3 regions of the Metabacillus hrfriensis genome follow, and region 2 is predicted to be linked to each of the others. Evidence: riboswitches for the same ligand, from Rfam matches in the RefSeq annotation. Region 2 holds a riboswitch; each other region holds the start of a gene.
What was found. Region 2 has a riboswitch for S-adenosylmethionine ahead of mtnW (2,3-diketo-5-methylthiopentyl-1-phosphate enolase). Riboswitches for the same ligand answer to the same signal wherever they lie in the genome.

Region 1: linked by a shared signal. The riboswitch ahead of QLQ22_RS01280 (LLM class flavin-dependent oxidoreductase) and the one ahead of mtnW (2,3-diketo-5-methylthiopentyl-1-phosphate enolase) in region 2 are both predicted to bind S-adenosylmethionine.
Region 3: linked by a shared signal. The riboswitch ahead of QLQ22_RS21820 (O-acetylhomoserine aminocarboxypropyltransferase/cysteine synthase family protein) and the one ahead of mtnW (2,3-diketo-5-methylthiopentyl-1-phosphate enolase) in region 2 are both predicted to bind S-adenosylmethionine.

Annotation. Positions count from the first base shown of each region.
Region 1 covers NZ_CP126116.1:223,372-230,270, reverse strand. The annotation lists gene QLQ22_RS01285 (thioredoxin family protein) at 1,367-1,687, shown strand; SAM riboswitch class I at 1,746-1,850, shown strand; gene QLQ22_RS01280 (LLM class flavin-dependent oxidoreductase) at 1,929-2,993, shown strand; gene QLQ22_RS01275 (class I SAM-dependent methyltransferase) at 2,988-3,758, opposite strand; gene uptA (undecaprenyl phosphate transporter UptA) at 3,974-4,573, opposite strand; gene ytvI (sporulation integral membrane protein YtvI) at 4,636-5,670, opposite strand; gene QLQ22_RS01260 (hypothetical protein) at 5,788-6,489, opposite strand; gene QLQ22_RS01255 (ABC transporter ATP-binding protein) at 6,486-6,899, opposite strand, start outside.
Region 2 covers NZ_CP126116.1:1,824,930-1,831,828, forward strand. The annotation lists gene QLQ22_RS09010 (carbon-nitrogen family hydrolase) at 1-282, opposite strand, end outside; gene QLQ22_RS09015 (pyridoxal phosphate-dependent aminotransferase) at 384-1,556, shown strand; SAM riboswitch class I at 1,638-1,747, shown strand; gene mtnW (2,3-diketo-5-methylthiopentyl-1-phosphate enolase) at 1,968-3,206, shown strand; gene QLQ22_RS09025 (2-hydroxy-3-keto-5-methylthiopentenyl-1-phosphate phosphatase) at 3,203-3,865, shown strand; gene QLQ22_RS09030 (methylthioribulose 1-phosphate dehydratase) at 3,862-4,500, shown strand; gene QLQ22_RS09035 (1,2-dihydroxy-3-keto-5-methylthiopentene dioxygenase) at 4,518-5,051, shown strand; gene cbpA (cyclic di-AMP binding protein CbpA) at 5,401-6,054, shown strand; gene QLQ22_RS09045 (aspartyl-phosphate phosphatase Spo0E family protein) at 6,539-6,787, shown strand.
Region 3 covers NZ_CP126116.1:4,385,861-4,392,759, reverse strand. The annotation lists gene QLQ22_RS21855 (acyl-CoA dehydrogenase FadE) at 1-384, shown strand, start outside; gene QLQ22_RS21850 (arsenate reductase family protein) at 538-897, shown strand; gene gcvH (glycine cleavage system protein GcvH) at 959-1,342, shown strand; gene QLQ22_RS21840 (YusG family protein) at 1,396-1,641, shown strand; gene QLQ22_RS21835 (toprim domain-containing protein) at 1,758-2,105, shown strand; gene QLQ22_RS21830 (thioredoxin family protein) at 2,131-2,439, shown strand; gene QLQ22_RS21825 (SCP2 sterol-binding domain-containing protein) at 2,601-2,924, shown strand; SAM riboswitch class I at 3,001-3,110, shown strand; gene QLQ22_RS21820 (O-acetylhomoserine aminocarboxypropyltransferase/cysteine synthase family protein) at 3,181-4,503, shown strand; SAM riboswitch class I at 4,608-4,719, shown strand; gene QLQ22_RS21815 (methionine ABC transporter ATP-binding protein) at 4,889-5,914, shown strand; gene QLQ22_RS21810 (methionine ABC transporter permease) at 5,907-6,563, shown strand; gene QLQ22_RS21805 (MetQ/NlpA family ABC transporter substrate-binding protein) at 6,577-6,899, shown strand, end outside.

The sequences.
Region 1 (6,899 bases), 1.6 Mb from region 2:
TCCTCTAAATTCGATTTCCAGCTTTTTTGAGGACTCATACTGGTTCTTTGATTCCTCTAAAAAGTTTTTACACACGTTTTGGAGACTCATACTGGCTCTTTGATTCCTCTAAATCGGATTTCCAGCTTTTTTGAGGACTCATACTGGTTCTTTGATTCCTCAAAAAAGACTTTACACACGTTTTGGAGACTCATACCAGCCCTTTGATTCCTCTAATCCGATTTCCAGCTCTTTTGAGGACTCATACTGGTTCTTTGATTCCTCTACAATGACTTTACACACGTTTTGGAGACTCATACAGGCCCTTTGATTCCTCTAAATCCGATTTCCAGCTCTTTTGAGGACTCAAACATGATCTTTGTTTCCCCTAATTCGGCTTTCCAACTGTTTTGGAGACTCATACCAGCCCTTTGATTCCTCTAAATCCGATTTCCAGCTCTTTTGAGGACTCATACTGGTTCTTTGATTCCTCTAAAATGACTTTACACACGTTTTGGAGACTCATACCAGCCCTTTGATTCCTCTAAATCGGATTTCCAGCTCTTTTGAGGACTCAAACACGATCTTTGTTTCCCCTAATTCGGCTTTCCAACTGTTTTGGAGACTTATACAGGCTCTTTGATTCCTCTAAATCCGATTTCCAGCTCTTTTGAGGACTCATACTGGTTCTTTGATTCCACTAAATCGGATTTCCAGCTCTTTTGAGGACTCAAACACGATCTTTGTTTCCCCTAATTCGGCTTTCCAACTGTTTTGGAGACTTATACAGGCTCTTTGATTCCTCTAAATCCGATTTCCAGCTCTTTTGAGGACTCATACTGGTTCTTTGATTCCACTAAATCGGATTTCCAGCTCTTTTGAGGACTCAAACATGATCTTTGTTTCCCCTAATTCGGCTTTCCAACTGTTTTGGAGACTCATACCAGCCCTTTGATTCCTCTAAATCCGATTTCCAGCTCTTTTGAGGACTCATACACGATCTTTATTTCCCCTAATTCGGCTTTCCAACTGTTTTGGAGACTCATACAGGCCCTTTGATTCCTCTAAATCGGATTTCCAGCTCTTTTGAGGACTCATACACGATCTTTGTTTGCCCTAATTCGGCTTTCCAACTGTTTTGGAGACTCATACTGGCTCTTTAATTCCTCTAAAATCGCTCTCGACCTGTTTCCAGGATCCACCCAGGTTTTTTTGTACATCCTAACAGAGGCATTCGCTATCTGCCAAAACTCCATATCATCCTTTTTATCCAGCACTGCGCATTCAGTGACCAGAGCTCTTTACAAAGTTTATTTTGGCCTGCATAAGCAATTCGTGAATGCAAAATCCTCATTATGTATTAAAATAAAAGCAAGGAGGCATGATCATGAAGCAAATTACATCCAAAGAACAGTTTCAAGAGTTAATTACCCAAGATCAAGAGGTGCTGATCAAATTTTTCGCAGACTGGTGCCCTGACTGTACAAGAATGAATATGTTTATTGATGAAATCATTGGGGCTTATTCTAAATATGATTGGTACGAAATCAATAAGGATGAGTTCCCTGAACTTGCAGAAACTTATCAGGTAATGGGCATCCCAAGCATTCTGATCTTCAAAAACGGTGAAAAACTCGGGCATCTTCACAGCGCTAATGCAAAATCACCAGAGCAAGTAACTGAATTCCTGCAAGAAAAGCTCGGCTGAATTTTTAGAATTGACAGATTAAACAATTTTATTTATGATACAACTAATTTCATATGCTTTCTTATCAAGAGAGGTGGAGGGACATGGCCCTTTGAAGCCTCGGCAACGGATCTATACAGAAACCGTGCCAATTCCAGCAAACGTTATGTTTGACAGATGAGATGGAACTGAAAACAGCAGATTCTGCCTCTCTTCTTACACAAGAGAGGCTTTTTTATGCGGAGAGAGGAGTGTTTTATTGATGAAATACGGATTTTGGCTGCCGATCTTCGGCGGATGGCTCCGGAATGTGGAAAATGAGAATATGCCCCCGACCTACGCATATGCAAAAGAGGTCATTCAAAAGGCGGAAAAATGGGGTTATGATACAACCTTGATTGCCGAGCTTTACTTAAATGATATTAAAGGACCTGAGCACGATTCCCTCGAAGCATGGACCACAGCAGCCGCACTTGCAGCCGTGACAGATAAGATTGAAATCATGACCGCAGTAAGACCCGGTTTTCATAATCCCGCGGTTACAGCAAAAATGGCAGCAAACATCGATCACATCAGCAATGGCAGATTCACCTTAAACGTCGTATCGGCCTGGTGGGAAGAAGAAGCGCGGCAATATGGCGGAATTTTTACTGAGCATGATGCAAGATATGACCGGACAGAAGAATTCATCCAAGTATTAAAAGGGCTGTGGGAAAAAGAAACCTTCACCTATCAAGGCAATTTCTATCAGTTCAGCCAAACACATCTCCATCCAAAGCCTGTACAAAAGCCGAATCCGATTCTTTATGCAGGCGGCGAAAGCCCCCGCGGAAAAGAAACCATTGCGAGGCATTGTGATGCCTATGTAATGCACGGCGGAACGGTTGATGAAATCAGAAGCAAGATTGATGAGATGAAGAAGTTAAGAGCATCTGCTGAAGGCAAACCGTTTCAATCCTTTGGAATGGCTGCTTACATTGTGTGCAGAGATACGGATGATGAGGTTCAGGCGGAGCTTGCAAGAATCACGGATATTAAGGAATCTTCAGCTTATGCGGGATATAAAGATTTCACAACAAAATCCCAGCTTGAACAAAAGCTCGAGCTTTATGATTACTCTGTCTCCAATCGAGGATTGCGACCGAATCTAATCGGAACGCCTGAGCAGATTGCAGAAAAGATTATTCAGTATGAAGATGCCGGGCTCGACTTGCTTCTGCTGCAATTCTCTCCGCAGCTCGAGGAAATGGAACGATTCTCAACAGAAGTGATGCCGCTTGTGGAAGAAAAAAGAAAAGCGAAACTAGAAAGCACATACTCTTCATGAGTATGTGCCTTCTGGTCTTCTTGCTTCAAACGTAATGGTTTGCTCCGCGTGCACGGGCTCTTTTCCATATGTATAATCGGCTGATATCACAATGTCAATAAACCCAAGCCGCTCTAAAACCAATTTAAATTCACGTACACCGTACCATCTCATCGCAAACCTCTGCAGTTCAGTGTCTATCAGCTTGCCTTCCTGCCACTTTTCATATTTCAAATAGCTTACCGAATACTGCTCAAGGTAATTCACTTCCACCCGCTTTGATTCCATTGTAATAACATTCTGTTCGGGTGTAACCCAAGTTTTCGTCTTGACCTCATTTAGAGCTGTATCAGGCTGAAGATACAAATCAAGAATCAGCCGGCCGCCTGCAGCCAGATGATCGTAAAAGTTCTTAAGCGTCAAAATGGATTGCTTTCTGTCTTCAATCAGCAAAAAAGTCCCCGCTGGAATGATAATCGCCTCAAAGGTGCGGGGGAGTTTCATTTCGCTCATCCCCATTTTCTGCAGGACTGGAGACAGCCCCCTCTCCTCGCAGCGCTTTCTGCATGACTCGAGCATATCTTGCGATTGATCGATTCCTTCTATTTTCAGCCCATCCTGAAGAAAAGGAATATAGATTCTTCCTGATCCGGCACCCGGCTCTAAAATACGTCCTTTTACATCCTTGAGACGCTCACGGTAATATTCGATGTCTCCAAAAGAATGGCCGACCGGCTTGTCGATATCATAAACTTCCGTTGCAAGTTTGCTGTAGCTGCTGAACATGTAACCAGCCTCCCGGGTAGAATTATGTTATTATTTATAGCCTTAATCCTGTGACTCATACATAAGAAATGCGGAATCGCCCGTTTAGCTCAGGCAGACAGAAAAGTCCGGGTTTTTGCCGGATTTGTTCAGGCCGAGCGAGTTTGGCAATGGAGCTTGACATCAATGCAGAAAATTACTGCCTTATCTCATCCTATCAAACGTTTGTTTAACTCTTAAATCCTTTTTGTGCGCGGATCATTGCGCTTTACAAGATAGTAGCCGATACCTGCAAGCGCCATAATAATGACAATCGGAATAATATATGGCTCAGCAGCATATTTAATCTCGGTCCAATTCGTGCCTAGCTGAATTCCCAAATACAAAAAGAAAATGGTCCATGGAATCATGGCAGCAACAGTATAAATCGTAAATCTCCATAACGGCATCTTTCCGATCCCGGCAGGAATGGAAATGGCATGTCTCACAACCGGAATGAATCTTGCTGTAAAAATAACCCCGGCACCATATTTTTCAAACCAGGCCTCTGATAGATCCAAATGATGTTTATTAATAAATAAAAACTTCCCGAACTTTTCAAGAAAGGGTCTTCCGCCATAATACCCCATCCAATAAAGGAAAACTTGTGCAAGCGTTCCTCCTATCACTCCGGCAACAACCGCTCCCGCAAACTTAATTTGTCCAAGAGAGATTAAATAGCCGCCATAACCCAGAACAATTTCACTTGGAATAACCTCAACCATTAATCCCAGAGCAATTCCGTAATAGCCTAAATCAGCCAGAACCTCTAAAAGTGAATAAATGAATTCCTTCATATTCGCTCCCCTGCTTTGTATTTTCTATAAAGAAAACATCATGATCCCTCATGTACTCTGGATTAGAATTTAAAGTCCGTTCGGATCATACGGGCTTTACGAAGTGTGTCAAAGACAATGACAAGCGCCGGTCCTGCGAATAAACCGATAAATCCAAGAAGTTTAAACCCTATGAACAAGCTGATCAGCGCCGCTAAAGGTGTAATGCCCATACTGCTTGAAAAGATTTTAGGTTCAATGACCCTTCTGACCACAGTGATGACCAAAAAGAGAATCACCAGCCCAATTGATAAAGCTTGGTCATTTTGAAAAAATGCGTAGATCGCCCATGGAACGAGAAAAGATCCTGTTCCAAGTATCGGCAGAATATCCACAATGACTATCAAAAGAGACAAGACCACTGTGTAGGGAACTCCCAGGATGGAAAGACCTGCAAACGCCATCACAAAAGTCAGAGCACTTAAAAAAATCTGCGCTTTTACAAAACCAATACCCGCTTTATTTAATTCTTCCAGGACAAGGGTGAGTTTCTCTTTCGTTTTCTCAGTTAAACTGTCTGCAATCATTCTTTTTAATCGCGGAAGCTCAAGGCTGAATAAATATAAGGCGATTAGATAGATCAGGATTTCAAACATAAAACCAGGAAGAAAGGCGATAAAATCAAGCAAGCTGTTTAAAAAACCATTCACGCCTTCTTCAAACGATTTAAGTCCGGCTGTAAACGATTCCTCAAGTGATTGAACAACTCCTCGCGGAATGGTTTCCTGCACTTGTTCCCATTTCGTTAATGTGGGCTGAATGATGCTTGCATAAACCTCTTTAATGATTTCAGGGAGACTCGATGCAAATGACACAAATTGATCAAAGACAACCTTAACTGTAAAGTAGCCAATCATCCCCAGCAGTGCAACATAAGCTGTAAATGCGGCAAAAACGGCAAGACCGCGTCCGAATTTCAAGTGTTTTTGCAGCCTTTGCACAGCCCCATCCAGTAAGAGCGCAGTAATTAATGCGAATAGAAGAGATAGGCTTAGCGGCAAAAGGATCATGACTACAACGATCAAAATACAGAGCAAAATCCATTTTTTCTTGTTCACCTTTTCGTTTCCCCTTTTAATATATATGCGTGTTCCTTTTATTATAATCTATTAAAAGGAAATCAAGTTATATACTAAAAAAAAAAGCAAGCCACGGCAGCCTGCTTTTAAAGTTAATTATCGCGAAAAAGCTGTTTTTGCGGCGGCTTTTATCAATACAAACCAGCCTATTACCAGGAAGACCCCGCCGGCTCCAAATAAATAAGCAAAATACTGAAGGGCCTGATTGCCTGCAAACTCAAAAACAAGTTTGATAAACTCGTCGCGGACAACTGGAATGAACAGAAGGACAGCAGCCAATCCAATCGCGGCATATCCTCCTATTAAACCAAAGCGGTAAAACAAACTGCCGATCAAAAAGAAGCCGGCCAATAAGAAAAAACAGATAGCGCCGTCAATAAAGAAATTGACTAGATACAGATTTTCATATCCAAGAAACTTTGAAAAGTAATAAATCTTCAGATCTGCTCGAACCATACTTGATTCCATTCCTTCAAGCACCATGATCAAAAGAGTATGCGCAGCCGCCATAAATATAGCAAGCAAAAGGAGAAAGAGACTCGTGGCTGCATAATAATTTTTTCTGGTTGACCCCATTTTGATGCTGAACGGATACGTCTCTTTTACAGTCAGAAACCCGGCAATGGCACTGAAAATATAAACCGCTATTCCGCTTGAGACCGTCAGATTCCCACCAGTTGAAAGCTGAATGCCAAAGGAAAGAGCCATGCAGCTGATCAGGATCGTCCAGAAAATCGTGAGTGAATTTCGAATATCCAATACTTCAAACAGTAAGATTCCGCGACATTGTCTCATCATGCAGAAACCCCGCCTTTCGGTTTTGCTGTTAAATAAACCATTAAATCCTGAACCGGCACATGTTCAACCTGCAATCCAGCTTCATTAGCTTCCATGCGGTTTTCTCCGTACAGGACGGCCTGTTCCATACTTCCAAATGATTTGCGGTAAACAACGTTTTTGTTTTTTACAAATTCTGAAACGGCGGCTGAAGATCCATTGACCACAAATGATTCCTCTCTCAGTTCATCTGTATTTTTCTGCATCAGCAGCCTGCCTTCAGATACAATCAGCACTTCTTCCAGCAGACGGGTGATTTCGTCTATTAAATGAGTGGATAAAATTAATGTCCTCGGATATTCTTCGTACTCTTCCAAAAGCAAATCATAAAACTTGCTTCTGGCTGCTGCATCAAGTCCGATATACGGCTC
Region 2 (6,899 bases):
GACGCCTGCCTCTGTTTTTTTCGCAACAGAACCTGCCACAATATTAACTTCATATGTTTTAGCCAGACTGCTGACCAGAGCGATTGTTTTGCTGCCGTTTGGGTCTGCGATCTCGTCGAGCCTAGTAAGATCATAGCCTGTTGTCCACAGTTCAGGCAGAACAATTACGTCAGGTTTTTCAGATGCTGCTATTTTTTCTATTTCTTTTTTTACCGTTTCAATATTTGCTTCAGGGTCACCAAAAACAAGGTCTATTTGCAGGCATGCCACTTTTGGATTCATCAATCTTCATCTCCGCCTCGAAAATTTTTCTTTACAAGCTGACTCTAACAATATATGATTTTTCACTAGAATTTCAAGAATTTTTTGAGAAGGTGTAAAACATGAAAAACTTCAATCAATCACAGTTATTAAATAAGCTTCCAAAGCAGTTTTTTGCAAGTCTCGTAGCAAGAGTGAATGCAAGTATCGAAGCGGGACATGACGTTATTAATCTTGGACAGGGGAATCCTGATCAGCCGACACCGCCCCACATTGTTAAGGCTCTTCAGGAGGCAGCGGAAAATCCGGACTATCACAAATATTCCCCGTTCCGCGGACAGAAATTTCTTAAAGAAGCAATTGCGGAATTTTACAAGCGGGAGTATGGTGTAACACTTAATGCTGACAAAGAAGTGGCCATTTTGTTTGGCGGAAAAGCGGGGCTTGTTGAAATTCCGCAATGTTTACTGGACCCGGATGATTTAGTTCTCGTGCCGGATCCCGGATATCCTGACTATTGGTCTGGGGTAGAGCTTGCCCGGGCCAGGATGGAATTTATGCCGCTGGTAAAAGATAATCAGTTTTTGCCGGATTATGGGCAACTTTCTGAAGAAGCGAAGAAACAGGCAAAGCTAATGTTTCTGAATTACCCGAACAATCCGACCGGTGCTGTTGCCTCAAAAGAATTCTTTGAAGAAACAGTCGCGTTTGCAAAAGAAAATGAAATTTGTGTGATTCATGATTTTGCCTATGGCGCCATTGGGTTCGACGGAAAAAAACCTGTCAGCTTTTTGGAAGTTGAAGGAGCGAAAGAAACTGGGATAGAAATCTATACACTCTCGAAGACGTATAATATGGCGGGCTGGAGGATTGGCTTTGCGATTGGCAATGAAAGTGTCATTGAAGCGATTAATCTGCTGCAGGATCACATGTTTGTCAGTGTGTTCAGTGCTGTCCAAGAAGCTGCTGCAGCTGCCCTGCTTGAATCACAGAGCTGTGTGGATGAATTGGTGGAGCGGTATGAAAGCAGACGCCATGCATTCATAACTGCTCTTAACGAAATTGGCTGGCAGGTTGAAGCGCCGCCAGGGTCGTTTTTTGCCTGGCTGCCTGTTCCGGAAGGCTATACGTCAGAATCCTTTGCCGAATATCTCCTCCTTCATGCACATGTCTGTGTGGCGCCGGGTGTCGGTTTTGGGAAATTCGGAGAAGGCTATGTAAGGGCAGGACTTTTAACCTCAGAAGAAAGACTGAGAGAAGCAGCAGCACGGATAAAATCTTTGAATTTATTTTAAAATGGCGGTTGACAGTCTTTTGAAAAAATGTTATAATCCAAATTAATTTCAGGTTATTCAGAACATAAAATAAATAAGCCATTCTTATCAAGAGCAGGTGGAGGGACTAGCCCGATGAAGCCCGGCAACCGACTTAAACCAAGGTTTAAGCACGGTGCTAAATCTTGCAGCATTTCGCTGATAGATAAGGATCTTAGCCAAGTCAGATAAGGTCTCTTTTCGATTAGCGGAAAGGGGCCTTTTTTATTTATTTAGAATGTATAAAATTTTGCGCATTGATGGCAAACTGAGTCGTCCAGCTCCTCGGCCAGAACAAAAAAGTCAAAACCGGACTTTTCTGCTGGTTTTGCCATGCCTGAGCTAAACTGGCGCTTGCGCATTTCTAAAACTGTTATGGAAGGCGGTACAAACATGAGCGGCATTACAGCAACCTATCTCATCCATGATGAAAAAAACTTAGAAAAAAAAGCAGAAGGGATTGCCCTTGGGTTAACCGTTGGGTCCTGGACGGATCTTCCGGAACTGACTCAGATACAATTGAAGCAGCACAAAGGGAAGGTCATCTCTGTAGAAGAATTTGAGGCTGATGATAAGGTTTCAGCTTTTTTAAACAAACGCGTTAAAAAAGGCATCGTTAAAATTTTTTACCCTGGCGTAAATTTCAGCCATGATTTGCCGGCGATTCTTGCGACTGTGTTTGGAAAACTGTCTCTTGACGGCGAAGTAAAGCTTCAGGACCTGGATTTTTCAGAAGATATTCTTGCTGAGTTTCAAGGTCCTAAATTCGGCATCAGCGGCATCCGTGAAAAACTTGGTGTATATGACAGACCTTTGCTTATGAGTATTTTTAAAGGTGTCATCGGACGTGATCTCGCTTTTTTAAAGAATCAGCTTAAAGATCAGGTGCTTGGCGGGGTTGATTTGGTGAAAGACGATGAAATTCTTTTTGAAAATCCGCTGACACCTTTTGACCAGCGGATTACTGCCGGAAAAGAAGTGTTAAACAAGGTTTATGAGGAGACCGGTCATAAGGCGATGTACGCGGTTCATTTATCAGGCAAAACGTATGATTTAAAAGAAAAAGCAAAGCGTGCGGCAGAGCTTGGAGCAGATGCCCTATTGCTTAATGTTTTTGCCTACGGCCTTGACGTGCTTCAAAGCCTGGCAGAGGACAAAGACATCAACATTCCGCTTATGGCTCATCCAGCTGTCAGCGGTGCATTGGCATCATCCTCACTATATGGAATCTCGCATTCTCTTTTACTCGGAAAATTGCTGAGATACAGCGGAGCCGATTTTTCTCTGTTTCCATCCCCTTATGGAAGTGTTGCGCTTGAGCGGGAAGCGGCCCTTTCCATAGGTGCAGCTTGTAAAGAAAACGTGCTCCTGAAGGAAACATTCCCTGTGCCTTCAGCAGGGATTCATCCAGGACTCGTCCCTATCTTAATCCAGGATTTCGGGTTAGATAGCGTGATTAACGCAGGCGGAGGTGTCCACGGACATCCAAACGGCGCTGCTGCAGGCGGAAAAGCTTTCCGTGCAGCGATCGATGCGGCATTACAAGGCATCTCCTTGACTGAAAAAGCAAATGAAAATGCGGATTTGAGAATCGCGCTGGATCTTTGGGGGCAGGTGGAAGTGAGCAAATGAGCAAGCCGATTATCATCTGTGATTTCGACGGAACAATAACAAACAATGACAACATTATTGCCATCATGAAGAAGTTTGCACCGCCAGAATGGAATGCTTTAAAGGATGATGTATTAAGACAGCGGATTTCTGTCCGGGCAGGAGTAGAGAAGATGTTTCGGCTGATTCCATCAGAGCTGAAATATGATATTATTCAATACTTGCTTTTTACGGCTCAGCTTCGCGATGGATTCCGTGAATTTGTTCAATATACGGAGGAGGAAGAAATCCCTCTGTATATCGTAAGCGGAGGCATTGATTTTTTTGTTCACCCATTGTTGAATGGCTTGGTTGACAGGGACCGTGTTTACTGCAATGCAGGTGATTTCAGCGGTCAGGCAATTGAAATCTTATGGCCAAACTCATGTGATGATCAGTGCAGCAATGACTGTGGCTGCTGCAAGCCGAGTTTAATCAGGAAGCTTGCTGCTCCTGATCAGGAAGTCATTGTCATTGGTGATTCAGTTACGGATTTAGAGGCTGCAAAACTTGCAGACTTTGTGTTTGCAAGAGATTTTCTTCTGGGAAAATGCCAGTCTTTAGACCTTCCGCATCAGGAATTTACTACGTTCTTTGATGTGATAGATAGACTTAAGAAAAAGCAGGAGGCGGTATCATGAGTCTTTTAAATCAACGCTTGCGCGAGCTTGCAGCGGTTAAACGCGAGCTTGCTGAGAGGGACTGGTTTCCAGGTACAAGCGGAAACCTCGCGATTAAGGTAAAAACAGAGCCGCTCTCGTTTTTAGTGACTTCAAGCGGTAAGGATAAACGGATTGAAACGGATGAAGATTTCCTATTGGTCGATCAGAATGGAGCTGCCCTTGAAGAAACAAAGCTGAAGCCTTCTGCTGAAACCCTGCTTCATGTTGAAATCTATAATCGTACGAACGCAGGCTGCAGCCTCCACGTCCATACTGTTGACAACAATGTCATCTCTGAGCTCTACGGCGATGACGGCGGCGTTACGTTTAAAGGACAGGAAATCATTAAAGCATTTGGTCTTTGGGAAGAAGATGCAGAGTGGCATATTCCGATTATTGAAAATGCGGCTCATATACCGGATCTCGCAGCTGACTTTGGCAAGTATGTGAACGGAAACTCCGGTGCTGTTTTGATCCGCAATCATGGCATTACCGTTTGGGGCAAGGATGCTTTCGAAGCCAAAAAAGTGCTGGAAGCATGTGAATTTCTATTTTCCTATCATTTAAAAGTCCTATCTTTAAAACAAGCTAAATCGCTCACATTAAGAGCTTAACAATAGGAGGAATTATAATGGCAACGATACGATTACAGGAAACAAATGAAAGAATCGCTGATCAAAAGGCGGTAGCTGCCTTTCTTGAGTCTCAAGAAGTCATTTATGAGCACTGGGATATCGAGAAGCTGCCGGAAGCTTTAAGAGAGAATTACAGTCTTGCTGATGAGCAAAAAGAGGAAATTCTGCAAGTATTCAAGGATGAAATCGCAGACATCTCAGAGCGTCGCGGCTACAAGGCACAGGATGTCATCTCTTTATCTGAGAGCACGCCGAATCTTGATCAACTATTGAAAAATTTTCAGCAGGAGCATCATCACACAGATGACGAAGTACGCTTCATCGTCAGCGGCCACGGCATATTCATCATACAGGGAAAAGACGGCTCATTTTTTGATGTTGAACTCAACCCCGGCGACTTAATCTCCGTACCGCCAAACATACGCCACTACTTTACTCTTCAGGAGGACCGCAAAGTTGTCGCAGTCCGCATTTTCGTTACATCTGAAGGCTGGGTGCCAATTTACGAAAAAGAAGAGCAGCAGGCATAATTGGAAATCCTCTTCACCTTGATGGTGAAGGGGGTTTTTTTATTCTGAAAGTAAAGGATTTTAGTCAGCAGAACAAGAATGAATGATTCGAATAGGACATCAGCTGCACAGAATGATTTAAAATAAACTTTGACTTATGCAATTTGAATCAAGGAGGAGAAAACCTTGTAAAGCGAGCACAATCTGAATCCAATCGAACATAATTAACAGCACTAAAATCCTTAAGCTGGATGCAAGAAAATGAGCAGGGCCAGAAGAAAATTCAAAATCATTTTAATTTTCTTTACTCTCTGATGTTTCTATGGTAAATTTTCAACAATAAATAAGCATAAAAGGGAGGATTGGAAAGATGAAGATTCGCTACAATTTCGTGAAAAAAGAGGATGTAAGATACTGTAAGGCGGAAAGCACGGTAAAGGAAGCTTATGAATTGCTGAAGGAGTCAGGGTATCGGAGCATTCCCGTTCTTAGAGAGAATGGCACAGTGTTTGCCGGCTTAATCTATAAAGTTGATCTCCTGGATCATTATGTAGAAAAGGAGGGCAAGGATGAGGATTCGATCGAGGCTCTGATTCAGGATCAGGATGCTTTTGTTTATGAAGAGGATTCATTCTTTAAGACATTCCTTACCATCAGACGTCTTCCATTTTTAGCTGTGCTGAATGATAAAGAGGAATTTTCAGGCATTATTACGCATGGTAATGTCATGGATGTACTTGAGGATTCGTTTGGAATGAAGACAGGCGGTTATATTCTGACAGTCGGCACGAAAGAGCATAAAGGCGCGATTAAAGATCTTGTCTCAACGATTAAGGATGTGAACATCGAAGGACTCCTGACACTCGATAATGGCGATACATATTTAAGAAGAATCATCATCAATCTCTCCCATGACGTTTCTGAGAAAAAGCTGAATAAAATAATTAAGAAGCTGGAAGAAAAAGATTTCCGGGTAACGTCAGTTGATGATGTGAATCTCGGAGAAAAAGTATTAACAAAGTAAAAGGAATTTCATTAAAAAAACAGCAGCCGAGCTATTCGATCTGCTGTTTTTCTTTGCCAATAAAGTTGTTTATGCCTTTTAATATTGGACATAGCAGCAAAAACGATTGAATATTTTACAAATTTTGACAAACGTTATGGCGTGTGTTTAGCTGAAAGTCTGGAATAATCCAGTCAAATGTCCAGTTCTGCAGCTGCTGAAGAAACAGTAGAAAAAGCTGATAAATTTGGTCATGAAGCAGATCCTTATTAAAGAGCCTGAGAGCTCTTTTTTCTTTTATAATAAATCCGGCATTATTTGTTTAAACTCTCGCAAATTCGGGAAAAACTTGGTATTAAATAAAATTAACAAAATTGTCATATTATTTCTCAATATTATTGTCGAATATTGCTAATCTATTTACAAGTATAGAAGTATCTGTAATAATTTATTTGTATATTTATTCCCAATATAGATACTTAAGAGATGAGGCGGAGGGAAGAAAATGACAATTGAAATGAGCAAGTCTCAATTATTGGCAAGTATTGATTCTAAACGCAAGGAAATGATCGATACAGCAAGAGCAGGCGGATATACGTGCGAGGGCGCTGTTCAATGCAGTCAGGAATTGGACATGCTGCTAAATAAATATCAGCAAATTCTTTTTGAAGAAGAAAATAAAACGAATCCACCATTTCTGCAATTTATTGAGTCTATGAAGAAATGGACGGCAAGAGATGGCTTAACTATATAAAAAACCTAATACTCGCGGGAGAAACAGGCTCCGTTTTATGAGTGGAAAAACTGAACATAGTTGAAAAAGGGTACTAAATTGCACAGCAATTTGTACCTTTTTTTATTGTTAT
Region 3 (6,899 bases), 2.5 Mb from region 2:
GGCTTGATGATTGCTGGACTTGCTGCACAAAAGTACGGCCAGGCATTGCAGAAGGAACAAGAGGTATTAGTGAACATTGCAGATATCGTAAGCAGCATTTATGCTATGGAATCAGCGATTCTGCGTACTGAAAAAGCAATCAGCAAAGCTGGAGAAGCAAAGAGCGCTCAAAAGCTCCTTTATACTCAAGTGTACTGCCAGGAAGCATTTAATGAGATTGAAGCACACGCGAAGGAATCATTAGTTGCGATTGAACAGGGCGATACACTTCGCATGATGATTTCGGCACTCAGAAAATTCACTCGTCACACTCCGATCAACGTGATTGCCAAAAAACGTGAAATTGCAGCTGCACTAATTGAAGAAAATGGTTACCGCGCTTAAGCAAAGTGTAAGAAATGGACCTTTTCCGTAATGGAAAAGGTCTTATTTCTTTTAGGAAACTGATTTTTACACAATAGAAACTTGGGATTATGATTGTCCAATTGATTGTGGTAAAATAATCTTGTTCAATTACGGTTGCAGGTGGTGAGAAGAGTGGCTCTTACGTTTTATTGGTATCCAAAATGCGGTACATGCCGAAAAGCAAAAAAGTGGTTTGAAGATCACAATTTGCAGGTAGAAGATGTACATATTGTCGAAAATCCACCGACAAAAGAAGAATTAAAAAAGATGCTTGATAACAGCGGGTTAGAAGTAAAAAAGTTTTTCAATACCAGCGGTCAAAAATACCGCGAATTAGGCATGAAAGAGAAGGTTGCTTCTTTATCTGATGAAGAACTGCTTGAGATTCTGGCATCAGACGGCATGCTTATCAAACGGCCATTAACAACAGACGGCAAGAAAGTTACCGTCGGCTTTAATGAAGATCAATTCGAAGCAGCATGGGCAAAGTAGTAGAAGACTTTAACTTCAGTCTTTTTACAAATAAACAAGATAAAACTTGGAGGTAATAAAAATGAACACACCAAAAGAACTTCGCTATTCTGAAGAGCACGAATGGGTTAAAGTTGAAGGCGAAAAAGTACGTATCGGCATTACTGATTTTGCTCAATCAGAACTTGGGGATATTGTATTTGTTGAGCTTCCTGAAGTTGGAGATGAAATTAAAGCAGACGAGCCTTTCGGAAGCGTTGAATCAGTAAAAACGGTTTCAGAGCTTTATGCGCCAATCAGCGGAAAAGTTGTTGAAATCAATGAGGATCTTGATGACAGCCCAGAATTTGTAAACGAATCTCCATACGAAAAAGCATGGATGATTGTTATCGAGCCAAGCAATGTAAGTGATGTTGACAGCTTAATGACTGCTGAACAATATGTAGAAATGACAAATGAAGACTGATAAAGGGCATCAACTCAGGACACCCTAAGCTATAAAAAGGAGGGTGTTCCAGGATGTCATTTGAAAAGAAGCGCTTAGATATTACAGACCGGGTAACAGGACGCTTTTCAGAAGGTCAAATGAACTTGTTTTTTGAAAAAGAGCAAATTGGCACAATGTCTTTTGGTCAAAATGGAAATCAGGTTTCATTGAAAAATGGATATGAAGAAGAAAACCATTCCTTTTTCCAGGATGCAGACGTTTTATCAAAACAAGATGAAAAGTATGTAGATTGTGACGAAGAAAACGGCTGGTGCTAATCGAATGGCAGTGGAATGTTCCACTGCCATTTTTGTTCAATTATTTTAAGAAACAACCTCATGCAATTCGAATAGGTTATAAGATAACACATACTTTAACTGAATAGGTGATGGCGATGTCTGCAATTGAGGTTGAAAAGGTCATAATAGTTGAAGGAACATCTGACAAACGAAAGGTTCTTAATGTTGTCAATGAACCTGTAGAAATTATCTGTACAAATGGAACAATAAGCCTTACTCGATTAGATGAAATGATTGATGCTCTGTTTTATAGAGACGTATATGTGCTTGTAGATTCTGATGAATCAGGGGATCGCCTCAGAAAACAATTCAAGCGGGAACTGCCCGAAGCTGCTCATATATTTATAGATAGAATGTACCGTGAAGTTGCGACTGCACCTGATCAGCATGTTGCTGCTGTGCTTTTAAGTGCAAATATCGATGTTCAGGCGAAATACTTATAAAATAAAGGGAGTCTCATGAAAAGCAATGATTGAAATAAAAGAAGAACAATTAGATATGTTTGCTGAAAAAGAATTTGGCATCCTTTATCTATACACTCCATTTTGCGGAACGTGTCAGCTTGCAAAAAAAATGCTGTCTGTTGTTGAAGAGCTGCTCCCAGCTTTAGCGATTCATACGGCAAACTTAAATTTCCTGCCTAAGCAAGCGGAAGAGTGGGGAATTGAAAGTGTTCCCTGCTTGCTTATATTTGAAAATGGAGCGGTTACCCACAAGAAATATGCCTTTCATTCTGTTGAATATATTTATCAAATATTGAAAGAATATGCCGCCTGAGCAGGGCGGCATTTGACATATTTCTTGGGAAATAGAAAAAACGATTATTTTGTCTCTCCAAGTCCAATAAAGTGTCGAACTTTTCATAAAGGTGATGAGTCGTATTAAAACGAATTAATACGTTATGATCTGATAGGAAAGAAATGGGGAGAAAAAAAGAAATGGACTTATTTTCGTTTGTAGAAAAAATGAATGCGTCTTATTTTATTCAGCCGCTGCTTCCAAACGAAGAATTAAGAATACGGATAACCAGTTCAAAACAAAAACCCATCCTGCTTGTTTTAAAAAAGGGGGCTTGTTGTTTAAGCAGCGACAATGACAATCTTTCAGCACATGTACTGGTTTCAGGTGATGAAAATCATCTTCTTGACTGTTTTCACTCACCAATCAGACTTCTTCAGCTCTCAAAGCTAGGAGCGATTGAAGTAAAAGGATCATTTCGCAATGTACTAAGGCTTGAATCCATTATTCACTTGTCTAAATAATAATCTAAAAATTCAAACTATTAATTGACTGTGTAAATGAAGCGGTGTTACAATTCATTTAGATTCAATAAGTTTAATCTTATCAAGAGAGGTGGAGGGACTTGGCCCTGTGAAGCCCGGCAACCGGTTATTGCAACACGGTGCCAATTCCATCAGAGCAGGGTAGAATGCTCTGGAAGATAAGAAGAGTTATGGTGATTCCGCCTCTTCTTTGAAGGGGTTTTTTATATGGAAAAATGAAAAAGGAGATGGGAATATGGGACAAAATAAGTATCGGCTTGAGACGTTAAATGTACATGGGGGTTTGCAGAAGGATCCTGCAACAGGAGCACGGGCTGTGCCAATTTATCAGTCTAACGCCTATGTTTTTAATGATACGGAGCATGCATCGGATTTATTTGCTTTAAAAGAGCAGGGTTACATTTATACCCGGATACATAATCCTACCTCAACGGTTTTCGAAGAAAGAGTTGCCCAGCTAGAAGGGGGAGTAGGAAGTCTTGCTGTGGCAAGCGGCATGGCTGCGATAACGCTTTCCATATTAAATATTGCCGGAACAGGGGATGAGATTGTCTCTGCCTCAAGCCTATACGGGGGGACCTACAATCTCTTTCAAACCACTTTGCCTAAGTACGGGATACAGACTAAGTTTGTAAATGCGGATGATCCTGAGAATTTCAGGGATGCCATCACACCTAAAACAAAGGCCATTTTTGCAGAAACGATTGGCAATCCAAGTCTGCAGGTTCTTGATTTAGAGGCAGTGTCAAAAATTGCTCATGAAGCAGGTATCCCATTAATTATTGATAACACTTTTGCAACTCCTTATTTATGCAGGCCAATCGAACACGGAGCAGATATTGTCATTCATTCGGCCACCAAATGGCTGCTTGGAAACGGCACGACCCTCGGAGGAATTATCGTAGACGGAGGGAAGTTTGATTGGAACAGCGATAAGTTTCCGGGCTTTACTACTCCAGATCCAAGCTATCACAATCTTGTATATGCAGAAGCATTGCCGGAGGCAGCCTTTATTGTAAAAGCCCGCGTTCAGCTCCTCAGGGATTTAGGGCCTGCTATCAGTCCTTTTAATGCATTTCAATTTGCTCTTGGAGTGGAAACACTTCATGTAAGAATGAAAGAGCATATTTTTAATACGAGAAAAGTGGTTGAGTATTTAAATGAGCATCCTGCAGTTAAATGGGTGCTGTACCCTGAAGATGAACAGCACCCTGACAAGGCCCTGGCAGATAAATATTTAGCTAAAGGGGCAGGCGCGGTTGTAGTGTTCGGCATTGATGGCGGCCGTGCAGCAGGCGCAAAGGTGATTAATTCTGTTAACCTATGGTCGCATGCAGCAAATGTCGGAGATGCCAAAAGCCTGATCATTCATCCTGCCAGCACTACACATCAGCAGCTGGATGCAGAAGGCCTGAAAAAATCAGGAGTAACTGAAGACTTAATTCGATTGTCTGTTGGGATTGAACATATAGATGACCTTCTGGAGGATCTTGAACAGGCAATTGAACAAGCAACGGGTGTGAAATCATTAATTGAATCATCCGTCTTTTCGAATTAATAAAAAACTTTTTGGTTGACACGGTCTTTTGGCACATGATAAAATCACACTCGTACTACTAACTCACTGAATTTAAACGTAAACTAATTAAATAAATTGTAAGTCTCTTATCCAGAGAGGTGGAGGGAAAGTGCCCTGCGAAGCCCGGCAACCGTCAATTTTATTGAAAAGGTGCCAATTCACTCAAAGCTGTTATTCAGTTTTGAAAGATGAGAGAAAGGTTCTTCTATAGATATGCCTTTCTGCTCATTTATGCAGAAAGGCATTTTTGTTTTCTTAAAAGTTTAAGGGGAACAAGTGGTTCCGCTTTTCTTAATAAAAAAAATGAACCTGACGTAATTCGTGCAAAATGATAGTGAGTGGAATTTTGGAAGAAGGTGAATTCATGATTACGTTAAAAGATGTCAAAAAAGTCTTTCAATCAAAAAGCGGAAATGTTACCGCGGTTGATTCAGTTGACTTGAACATAAATCAAGGTGAAATTTTCGGAATTATCGGTTATAGCGGAGCAGGAAAAAGCTCACTGATCAGATTGCTGAACGGACTTGAAAAGCCTACAGGCGGTTCCATTCAAGTAGCGGGAAGAGAGATCGATAAAATCCGCGGAGATGAACTGAGAACGGCAAGACACGAAATAAGCATGATCTTTCAGCATTTTAATCTCCTTTGGTCAAGGTCGGTCCGGGAAAATATTTCGTTTCCATTAGAAATTGCCGGAGTGAAAAAAGAGCAGCGGGTGAAACGAGTGGAAGAGCTGATTAAGCTTGTAGGGCTGGAAGGGCGGGAAGATGCATATCCATCCCAGCTGAGCGGAGGACAAAAACAGCGTGTCGGTATTGCAAGAGCTCTTGCGAATAACCCAAAAGTATTGCTTTGTGACGAAGCAACATCTGCACTGGACCCGCAAACAACAGATTCAATTCTTGAACTGCTGGTGGATATTAACGAAAGACTGGGTTTGACCATTGTCCTGATTACACATGAAATGCATGTTATTCGTAAAATCTGCCATCGTGTTGCCGTTATGGAGAACGGAAGGATTGTTGAGCAGGGTGAAGTGCTCGATGTTTTCAAAAAACCGCAGCAGTCTATTACGAAGCGCTTTGTGAAACAAATTACGGAGCCTGATGATACGCAGGAAACGATGGAATTGATTCTTGAAAAATACAAACACGGAATGGTTATTCAGCTAACATTTGTGGGGGATTCAACAGAAAGTCCGCTCATTACGAATCTTATACGAAACCATCCGATTGAAGTAAACATCCTTCAAGGGAAAATATCGCAAACTCAAAGCGGATCATATGGTACCTTGCTCATTCATATGGACGGGCAACCTGAAGAGCTTGATAAGGCAATGGCATTTATCCGCTCTCAAGAAGTTGAAGCGGAGGTGATTGCAAATGTTTGAGAATGTGAGATGGGAAAATGTATGGGAAGCTACAAGTGAAACCTTATTCATGACAGGATTCTCCGTGGCTGCAACATTTTTCTTGGGCATTATACTCGGGCTGCTGTTATTCTTAACTTCCAGAGGCGGAATATGGGAAAATAAACCGGTAAATATCATTATATCTGCATTCGTGAATATTTTCCGGTCGATTCCGTTTATTCTGCTTATCATTTTGCTGATTCCTTTTACAAAGGCCATTTTAGATACGTTTCTTGGAGCAAAAGCAGCATTGCCGGCTTTAATTATCGGCGCTGCGCCATTTTATGGACGAATGGTTGAAATTGCTCTACGAGAAATAGATAAAGGAGTCATTGAGGCTGCAAGATCGATGGGTGCAAAAACATCAACAATCATTTGGAAGGTATTAATACCTGAATCATCTCCTGCGCTTATCTCCGGCATTACCGTAACCGCAATTGCACTTGTCGGCTACACAGCCATGGCAGGGGTTGTCGGCGCCGGAGGATTAGGAAATCTTGCATTTCTTGAAGGTTTCCAGCGGAATAATAATGCTGTAACAATGATTGCGACAATCTTGATATTAGTGATTGTATTTATCATCCAATTTATTGGGGACTTTATAACATCAAAATTAGATAAACGTTAGGGAGGAAATTTACATGAAGAAATTATTATTAAGTGCTGTATTCGCAACATCTGCTTTCGCTCTTGCTGCATGTGGTTCAGGAGGCGGAAATGGCGAAGGAGAAGAAACAAAAACGCTGAAAATCGGTGCTTCAAATGTCCCGCATGCGGAAATTCTGGAGGAAGCACAGCCTTTGCTTGAGGAAAAAGGCATTGAACTTGATATCGTGCCGTTCCAGGATTATATCCTGCCGAATAAATCTCTCGCAAGTAAAGAAATTGATGCCAACTTCTTTCAGCATATTCCATATTTAGAGTCTCAAATGGCGGAAAATAAAGATTACGACTTTGTTAATGC